Regions from separate parts of the Arthrobacter sp. FW306-2-2C-D06B genome, predicted to be linked through region 2. Evidence: riboswitches for the same ligand, from Rfam matches in the RefSeq annotation. Region 2 holds a riboswitch; the other holds the start of a gene.

Region 1 (5,006 bases), 460 kb from region 2:
GACGTCGCCGCCGTTACCGCCGTTGCCGCCGTCGGGTCCGCCCAGGGGCTTGAACTTCTCGCGCTTAACAGAGACACAGCCGTGGCCGCCTGTTCCGCCGGATACGTGAAGTACTACCCGGTCTACGAAGGTCGCCACGTGTTTCTCCTCTAACTGGAAATTACTGCTTGAAATGCGTGTTGCGGGCTGATGCGCCGCCGCCCGCCCTAGTAAATTCTAGTGCGGTTAAAAAGACAGGTGGAGCGGGCCATACGGCCCGCTCCACCCGTTCAGAACGTGTTATTACTCTGCAGCTGCAGCAGCAACGATGTTCACTACGCGACGGCCACGGCGAGTTCCGAACTCAACCGCACCTGCCTGCAGGGCGAACAGGGTGTCGTCGCCACCGCGGCCGACACCGGCGCCCGGGTGGAAGTGGGTGCCGCGCTGGCGGACGATGATCTCGCCTGCGGAAACGACCTGGCCACCGAAGCGCTTTACGCCGAGGTACTGGGCGTTGGAGTCACGACCGTTGCGAGTGGAGCTCGCGCCTTTTTTATGTGCCATTTGAAATGCCTGCCTTTAAATTCTGGGGAATCTGTTGAAAACCTGAACAGCAACCAGTGGTTACTTGATACCGGTGATCTTGATCTTGGTGAGTTCTTGACGGTGACCCTGGCGCTTCTTGTAGCCGGTCTTGTTCTTGAACTTCTGGATGACGATCTTCGGACCACGGAGGTCTTCGAGGATCTCAGCCGTAACCTTGACCTTGGCCAGATCCGCAGCAGCGGAGGTGACCTTGTCACCGTCCACCAGGAGCAGTGCGGGCAGCTCAAGGGTGCTGCCGGCTCCGCCGGGGACGCGGTTCAGGGTTACGTAGTCTCCAACGGAAACCTTTTCTTGGCGGCCGCCTGCGCGGACAATCGCGTACACCACTTGGGCACTCACTTCTCTCGACGTTTATTACTAAATTTGCGTGCGGAACCCCGATCCGAAAACGGGCCTGGTTCACGCTGTGCCTCAACGCCGTGGACTCCGGTACGGAATCCATGAGTCATCCCTCGAATAGTTCCAAATGAAAGGTAAGTTCCAAATGAACGGTTTCTAGGGGCATAACCCAAGTGTTGGCGTAAGCACCGAAGATCTAGATTACGCTAGTTTCGCCTTCGGCTGCAAATGAGGCCAGGTCCGGAGGCTGCCACGTGATGGCTGCCACAGACTGGCTATGTCGCCATCCGGTACCGTGCCCGTCCACCTTACCCTGCCGGCCGGGAAAAGCTCGGATCCTCGCGACGACACGCTGCAGCGCCCGCGAAATGCGCCTTGCTCCGCTGCCTCGCTCCGCTGTCTCCGTCCCGGAAAACGGGCTCAGGCATGCAATCTTGGAGCATCGAAGAACGCCGTTTCATAACGGCAGGATTGGGCAAACGCCTCCATCATCGCGGTGCGCTCCGCTGGCGACGCGGCCTGTGCGGCGGCATCCGTGATGTCGATCGCCTTGCGGGTGGCCTCTGCGAACGCTTCGTCCGCGTAGGTGCGCAGCCAGTCTGCGTAAGGGTGCTCGTCCGACGCTCCGGCCCGAATGTAGCCAAGGTGGAGCTGGTGTCCCACCTCGGCGTACAACCAGTAGCAGGGAAGCACGGCAGCCAGCAGCACGGCGTAGCTTCCCGACGCCGACGCCGCCAGCAAGTGGTCCACGTAGGCCTTGGTGACCGGTCCTAGCTCTCCGCTTACCTGGCGTCCATTGAGCCAATTCCGGTGCAGCTCGGACTCGACCTCAAGGCACATCTGCGAGCCGCGGGCCCAGAACAGCTGTTCGGTTTCACTCGGGGCGAGGGCGCTTGCCCGTGCCAGGACCCTCGAATAGCCGTTGAGATAGATGGCATCCTGCGACAGGTAATAGCTGAACTGCGCTTCGCTGAGGCCACCGGTTTGCAAGTGCTGGATGAAGTCCAAGCCATAAATGGCCGCAAGTTCCGTTTGGGCGGCGTCCCACATCCGGACGGCGAAATCCCCCGGTTGAAGGTCCTGCTGGAGCGCATGGAAATGATGGATCGGCCCGTTGCCCTTCCCGACTTCCAGCACCTCGGACTGGGTCAGCGCTTCCTGAAGCCAGGGCTTGACTACGCGCAGGGCGGACTCCCAATCGCCGAGCCGCGCCTTGGCCGTCGCCATCGCCGAGGAGAGGGAACATCCCGTGCCATGGCTGTTGCGGGTCTCCACGCGTTGGCCGGCGAATTCCACCACGTCCTGGCTCAGTACTCCCCCGGTGTTGACCAAGGCATCGGGGCAGCCCGCTCCCTGCAGATGGCCACCCTTCACCAGGACGGTGTTTCCACAGGCAGCGGCCAAGCGTTTGCCTTGCTCCAACGCCGTGGCCCAGTCAGTGGCTTCAGGTTCGCCGAGCAGCATGGCCAATTCAGGAAGGTTGGGGGTCACCAAATCGGCGAGGGGCAGAAGTTCCCGCAGCGCGGTTTCAGCGGACTCCGCGAGGAGCCGGTCGCCACTGGTCGCGATCATCACCGGATCCAGCACGACGACGGCGGGGCGCGCCTCGCCGAGCCAGCGACGGACTTCGTGGATGACGGCCGCGTCCCCGAGCATGCCGATTTTGACGGCATCGACGGTGATGTCGTCGCTAATGGCATCCAATTGCTGGCGCAGGAATTCCACAGGAGGCACATGGACGGCAGTGACGCCCTGCGTGTTTTGTACCGTGAGCGCCGTAATCACGGCCATGCCATAGCCTCCGTTGGCCGCAATGCTCTTGAGGTCCGCCTGGATCCCGGCGCCACCCGAAGGATCCGAGCCGGCAATGCTGAGGACCCTCGGGATGGCCCGCTGGATAGCCTTGAGCGGGTAGACGGCTGATTGCGCTGAAACAGTCATGCAAGACATCCCTTCGCCGGTGCTAACCGGACAGGTTCAACGGGTCTGGTCTCAGCCGGCTTGGTGCGCGGCACCCCGTGTCAGTCCCCTAGCTTAACCCGGATCACAGCTCACCCGCTGAAATCGCCCTTTGCAACCGCGCGGAGCGGTCGTCCGGTGAATTGGCAGGCAACGCCGAAGCCCCGGCGGTTTCCACAGGAGCGGAAACGGCCGGGGCTTCGGGCAGGATACTGCGTTTAGAGTTCGGACTTGGGCACGCCGACACCGAGGATGATCGGTTCCGCTGCCGCCGTCGACTTGGCTGGAGCAGCGTCCGTCGCCTTGGCCTCGTGCGCGGCCCCACCGGAGGCGGCCGCGGCAACCTCGTGGTGCTCCACGTTGGTGGCGTTGGCGGCACCCTGGGCCCGGCTGGCGCTGCGGTTGCGACGGCCTCGGCGTCCACGCGAACCCGCTTCCGGGGATTCTCCGCTTGCAACGGCCGCGGGGGTCCCGGCGGGCACTTCCTCGGCCTCAGGTGCCGTCGTCGCAGTGTCGGGCGCTTCTCCGAGGCCCGCGAATGCCTGTGCCAACAGGTCCAGGCTCATGGCAGGGGCACCACTCGCTGGCTCCTCTTCGTGGTGGACGAAGGGCAACGCAACTTCCTCGCCGCCGAATCGCAGGACAGGCTTCGAACGTTCCTCGCTACTCGACGCAGCGGCAGGAGCCTGGGCCGGGGCCGCGGGGGCCTGGACCGGGGTTGCTTCCGCTACGTGCCCGTCGGCGAGCAATTCCGCCGCGTGGTGGAGCTCGTCGTCGTGCAGGTGGGCTGCGTGGGCTGCCGCCGCGATGGTGGCAAGGGCTGCGCGGGTGGCTGCCTGGCGGTTCGGATCGGTGGATTCCACGGTGTGGACCGGCACAGGTGGGGTGCTCGGGAGTTCGGTAGTCCCCGGACCCGTGCCCCTGCCGCGGCGACGCTTGCGCTGTTCAGGCCGGACGGTCGGCTGTGACTCCGTGCGTGGGTGGTGGTGTTCGGCGGCCACCACGTTGGCCCGACGGTGTTCCACAGGCTCGTCGTGCGTGACGATTCCGCGACCGGCGCAGGTTTCGCACTGCTCGCCGAAGACCTCCAGCAGGCCGGTGCCCATGCGCTTGCGCGTCATCTGGACCAATCCAAGGGACGTCACCTCGGCGACCTGGTGCTTGGTGCGGTCCCGGCCGAGGCATTCGACCAAGCGGCGCAACACGAGATCGCGGTTGGATTCCAGGACCATGTCGATGAAGTCGATGACGATGATTCCGCCGATGTCGCGCAAGCGCAGCTGGCGGACCACTTCCTCGGCAGCCTCAAGGTTGTTCTTGGTGACGGTTTCCTCGAGGTTGCCACCGCTGCCGGTGAACTTCCCGGTGTTGACGTCAACAACCGTCATGGCCTCGGTGCGGTCGATCACGAGCGAACCGCCGGAGGGCAGGAAGACCTTGCGCTCCAGTGCCTTGTGGATCTGTTCGTCCACGCGCCATGCCGAGAAGATGTCCTGATCCGAGGTCCACTTTTCGAGGCGTCCCACCAGGTCCGGCGCCACGTAGGTGACGTAGGCTTCGATGGTGTCCCAGGCTTCGTCGCCGGAGACGATGAGCTTGGAGAAGTCCTCGTTGAAGACGTCTCGGACCACCTTGATGGTCAGGTCCGGTTCGCCGTACAGCAGTTCCGGTGCCAGGATCTTGGTGGACGTGGACTGGCTTTCGATGCCTTCCCACTGGGCCCGCAGGCGGTTGATGTCGTGCGTCAGCTCTTCCTCGGAAGCTCCCTCGGCGGCGGTGCGGACAATGACGCCCGCGTTCTCCGGGAGGCGGTCCTTGAGGATCTTCTTCAGGCGGTTGCGCTCGACGTCGGGCAGCTTGCGGGAGATGCCGGTCATTGACCCGCCCGGTACGTACACAAGGTAGCGGCCTGGGAGCGAAATCTGGCTCGTCAGGCGTGCGCCCTTGTGACCCACGGGGTCCTTGGTGACCTGGACCAACACGGAATCGCCTGATTTCAGGGCGTTTTCGATGCGGCGCGGTTTCCCTTCCAAGGTGACTGCATCCCAGTTGACTTCACCGGCGTACAGCACGGCGTTGCGGCCGCGTCCAATGTCGACGAACGCGGCTTCCATCGACGG
Region 2 (5,006 bases):
CGTCCGGTCCGACAACGCGCTGCAGCGCCGGAATGCCGAAGCCGAGAGTCTTTCCGGTACCGGTCTTGGCCTGGCCGATGATGTCGTGACCGCCTAGGGCGACCGGGAGCGTCATGGACTGGATGGGAAACGGGTGGGTGATTCCGGCGTCGGCGAGGGATTCGACGATGTCGGCGCGGACGTTGTAGTCGGCGAAGGTCTTTTCTGCGATCTCGTGGGGTGTTTCGTCCGAGGAAATGGTTTCCTCGGGTTCGATCGTTTCGGTTCCGTCTGTCAGAACTTCATGGGTGTGCAATTCACTCACAGTGGAGTTTTCCTTATTCATTTGGGCTGCGCTGCGTGCTCAACGGTTGTGGCAGGGCCGTTCCGGAGCACGGATGGGCGCAAGCAAATCCAGTGGAAGCCGATCGCGGGCTATCTAAATACTGGCACTGGGGACCAGCTGGTGTATCTCAAGATCGCGTAGGGGCGGGCTTGTTGATGTCAAAAAATTAACTGAATCAACGACCGGGCATCCATTACTACTCACCCAGTCTAGCGTCTGGGGGCGATAATCCCCGGATCCCGGTCCCGGGCCCGCGAATGGAGTGTGCTACGGGATCAGTTCGAAGGTGATTTGGCGGGTGGCAATATCCGCGTCAAGCAGTTTCACCCGGACTTTCGTGCCGGACTCCATTTCGCCGTCGCAGCGAGCGGTGACCGCCGGCTCGGCGATCTGGACGATGCCGTAAGGGCCGTGCGGGGCTCCGTTCCCATTGCCGTTGCCGTTGTTGCCGTTGCCGTTGGCGCTGTTCCCGTTGCCGTTTCCGTTGTTCTTGGCGGGTTTCGATCCGGAAATCACTACGGCGTCGAATTCCTGTCCGATGTGGTTCACCAGGAGGGCTGCCTCCACCGTGTCCAAGGCCAGGCGCTCCATTTTGGCGGCAAGCTGGTCGGATGACGCCATGATCTCGGGCAGGCTCGGCAAAGCACGCCGGGCCCATGCAGGGATCTCAGTTCCATTGCTCAATGCTTCGCAGATGACCAGCACGAAACGATCGACAAGCCGGCGCAACGGCGCGGTGGTGTGGGCATACGGTGCCCCGATGGCTGACTGCATGACGCTGCCCGGCACCTCGCCGTCGAAAGGCGTATAGCCGGCACCACGGAAAAGCAGCCCCGCTGAATGGAGGATGGCGAGTTGCCGGGGGTCCTTTGCGTCGAGGGTCCGGAGGTACTCTCCATAGCTGGTCCCCTCGGTCCAGGGTTTCCCGAGTGCCCCCGTTTGCCGTTTGAAATGGAGCAGCGAGCGCTCGTCGGGGGCCGGCATGGTGCGCAAAATCCCCACTTTGCCGTCGAGCATCAACTGGGCGGCAGCCATCCCCGTCATGAGCGAGATCTGGGCGTTCCAGTCCTCCACCGGCAGCGAGGGAGCGGCGACGATCCTGTACCCCTCGCCGTCGGGCAGTTGGACGATTTCCTGCTCAGGCATGTTCAGGCTTGCCCCGCCGCGGCGGCGTTCGAGTTCCACCCGCTTGAGCCCGACTTCCTTCAGCAACTGCAGGACGGGATCAGCCGTTCCGGAATCAATCTCCCGCTGCACGCCCTTGTAGTTGAGCTTGGCGCGGCTTCGTACGCTTGCCCGGCGCACGGAGACGGTGCGGAACTCCGCCTCGGCATCGAGTTCGAAGTCCCACACGAACGCGCCGCACGTCTGGCCGGCCAGCAAGCTCCCGGCATGCTCGCTGATGATCTCGGGGTGCAGCGGGATGCGGCCGTCCGGGGCGTAGTACGTTTGCCCGCGGCGGCGGGTCTCGGCGTCGAGAGCGCCTCCCGGGGGCACAAAGGAAGGCACATCCGAGATGGCGTAGAGAACCCTGTAACCATCGCCGGACCTGTCAATGAAGAGGGCCTGGTCGAGATCCGTGGAAGAAGCCGGGTCGATCGTGATGAACGGAACGTCCGTGAAGTCCTGCGCCGGCAGGGTGTGTCCGGAAACCGCGGCTTCGGCGTCCCGCAGCGCTTCAGCGGGATAACCTGCGGGCAGCTCGAGTTCAGTCCGAAGCGCCGCCAGCGCTTCCGCGAGCTGGTTCGACGTTTCACTGACATTCGGGGCTAACCGCTGATGTGACACGAAAGTCAGGGTAACTCCAAAATCTTCCGGAGTCTCGCTAGGCCGCCGCTGCGTCCAAGGCATCCAGGAGTGCCCGGGCTGCCGCCGTCGGATCCTCCGCCTCAGTGATGGCGCGAACCACCACGATGCGGCTCGCGCCGGCCTGCACGACCTCTTCCACGTTGCCGAGATCGATCCCGCCGATCGCAAACCAAGGGAGCACGACGCCCCCGACGGTCTCTTCGTCTGCCTGCTTCACCGCGTTGGCAGCGTACTTCACCAGATCGAGCCCGACGGCGGAGCGCCCCGGCTTCGTGGGGGTGGCCCACACCGGCCCGACGCAGAAGTAGTCCAGGCCGCTGCGGCCAGGCGATGCGGCGATGGCGGCGTCAATCTGCTCCGGCGTGTGCGTGGAGAGGCCGATGATGGTGGGGTCGTGGAGCAGCTTCCGGGCCGAGCGCAGCGGAATGTCCTTTTGGCCGATATGGAAAACAGGTGCGCCCGAGAGGGAAGCTACGTCCGCCCGGTCGTTGACTGCCCAGAGACGGCCGTGACGGTGTGCCACGGATTGCAGGATCGCCAGGAGTTCGAGTTCTTCTGCCGCTTCAATCGTCTTGTCACGCAGCTGGATGATGTCCACGCCGCCCTCGAATGCGGCATCGACAAACTGCTCAAAATCACCTTGTTGCTTGCGGGCGTCGGTGCACAGGTAAAGGCGGGCGGTGGTGTGGACATCGTGCTGGGTCATGGAAACAGAGTAGTTCCTCTAAACTGGGCTGGTACCGCGGGAGCCGCGGCGGCAGTCACAATCGCCGCGCGGCTGAGAGGGCTTCAGCGCCGACCGCTTGACCTGATCCGGCTAGTACCGGCGTAGGGAAGGACTCCATGGACGAAGTAAACACCCAGCACGAACCGCTGCGCGCGGATGTCGCGGTGATCGGGGGCGGTGTCATTGGCCTCGGCATCGCGTGGGAAGCCCGCAGGTCCGGCCGTTCGGTTGTCCTCATCGATCCCGCACCGGCCAGCGGCGCTACGTTCGCGGCGGCGGGCATGTTGGCACCCGTCAGTGAACTGCACTACCAGGAAGAGGACCTCCTGGAGCTCATGCTCGAATCGTCGGCGTTGTGGCCGGACTTCGAACGCAATGTGACCGGCTCAAGGGCCGGACTCAGCACGGGTTACCGCACGACGCCGACCCTCGCCGTCGGTGCGGACGCCGCGGACCGCCGGGCGCTCGCCGATCTCCGGGACGTCCAGCTGGCCAACGGCCTCGTGGTGGAATCCGTGCCGTTGCGCGAGGCGCGGGAGCGTGAGCCGTTGCTGAGCCCGCAGATTTCCTGTGCCTACGACATTCCTGGCGACCACCAAGTGGATCCGCGCCGGCTTTCAGCCGCGATCCTGGGCGCGCTGGCAGACCACCAGCCCGGCGATTCGAGCTGGATTCCGGGCGCCGAGGACGGTTTTGCGGTCCAGGAAACTGCGGCGGGCCTCCTGTGGGAGGACGGGCGCGTCGTGGGGGCTGTGATGGACTCGGGCATCAACGTGCTCGCCACGGAAACGGTGGTTGCCAACGGGCTGAATGCCGCCCGCTTGGACGGCCTGCCGGATGGGTTGTCACTCGCGTTGCGTCCGGTGTATGGCGACATACTGCGTTTGCGCGTCCCGGAGCAATTGCAACCGTTGGTCACCGCTACGGTTCGCGGAATGGTGCGCGGAGTGCCCGTGTATATCGTCCCTCGCGACGACGGGACCGTGGTGATCGGCGCGACGCAGCGCGAAGGCGGCTTGTCGGCGTCCGGGGGATCGGCCAATCCGGTGTCGGCCGGCGGCGTGTACCAATTGCTCCGCGACGCCCAGGTACTGGTTCCGGCTGTCGCAGAACTGGAACTCCTGGAAGCGACTGCTCGTGCCCGTCCGGGCACTCCGGACAACGCACCGCTGCTCGGCCGCGTGGAAGGGCGTGAAGGAACTGTGCCCGGCCTCATCGTGGCCAGCGGTTTCTTCCGCCACGGCGTGCTCCTCACTCCGGCAGCGGCGAAGATCTGCCTCGGACTCATGGACGGCACCGCGGATCCCCGTTGGAACAAGTTCCGCCCGGACCGCTTCTCCCGCCAGCTTTCGGCGGCACGGGCCTCAACAGACGGCCCATCGGCCGGTACCTCAAATCCCCTTCCGAAGGACCACGCATGAACATCAAATTGAACGGTGCAGACCACACGCTGAGCGACGACGCGTCTGTCACCACCCTCGTCAGCCACATCACCGGACGTGTTGTGGACCCCAGCGGCCAGGCGGCCGACGGACGCAAGATCGGCGTCGCCGTCGCGCGCAATTCCGAAGTGGTGCCACGCAGCCAGTGGGCTGCCACCGCGCTCGCAGAGGGCGACGAACTCGAAATCGTTACCGCAGTACAGGGAGGCTGAACCATGACCACAGCAAGCACACACGAAGTAAGCACCCACACCGACGCCCTGGTGATCGACGGCGTCGAGTTCGGCTCGCGCCTCATCATGGGGACCGGCGGAGCCCCGAGCCTGGACGGCCTGGGGGCAGCGTTGCTGGCCTCCGGCACCGAACTCACCACCGTTGCCATGCGGAGGTACTCACCGACGGAAACAGGTTCGCTTTTCCAGTTGCTCGTGGACCATGGCATCCGTGTCCTGCCCAACACAGCCGGCTGTTTTACCTCCAAGGACGCTGTCATGACAGCCGAGCTTGCCCGGGAGGCGCTGGAAACGGATTGGGTGAAGCTCGAGGTCATCGCCGACGAACAGACGCTGCTGCCTGATGCCGTGGAGCTCGTGGATGCAACGGAGAAGCTGGTGGACCGCGGCTTCAAGGTCTTCGCGTACACCAACGACGACCCCGTGTTGGCGCTTCGCCTGGAAAACCTCGGAGCCACGGCGGTGATGCC

The links. A riboswitch is a leader RNA that binds a small molecule or an ion and turns the genes downstream of it on or off. The one in region 2 is predicted to bind thiamine pyrophosphate.
Region 1: linked by a shared signal. The riboswitch ahead of thiD (bifunctional hydroxymethylpyrimidine kinase/phosphomethylpyrimidine kinase) and the one ahead of thiO (glycine oxidase ThiO) in region 2 are both predicted to bind thiamine pyrophosphate.

What each region holds. Positions count from the first base shown of each region.
Region 1 covers NZ_CP084560.1:2,791,962-2,796,967, forward strand. Annotated here, with positions in the region: gene obgE (GTPase ObgE) at 1-138, opposite strand, end outside; gene rpmA (50S ribosomal protein L27) at 283-546, opposite strand; gene rplU (50S ribosomal protein L21) at 607-915, opposite strand; gene thiD (bifunctional hydroxymethylpyrimidine kinase/phosphomethylpyrimidine kinase) at 1,348-2,868, opposite strand; TPP riboswitch at 2,860-2,956, opposite strand; gene LFT47_RS13020 (Rne/Rng family ribonuclease) at 3,105-5,006, opposite strand, start outside.
Region 2 covers NZ_CP084560.1:3,249,287-3,254,292, reverse strand. Annotated here, with positions in the region: gene LFT47_RS15140 (DEAD/DEAH box helicase) at 1-304, opposite strand, end outside; gene LFT47_RS15135 (RNB domain-containing ribonuclease) at 593-2,113, opposite strand; gene thiE (thiamine phosphate synthase) at 2,151-2,840, opposite strand; TPP riboswitch at 2,867-2,986, shown strand; gene thiO (glycine oxidase ThiO) at 2,978-4,282, shown strand; gene thiS (sulfur carrier protein ThiS) at 4,279-4,515, shown strand; gene LFT47_RS15115 (thiazole synthase) at 4,519-5,006, shown strand, end outside.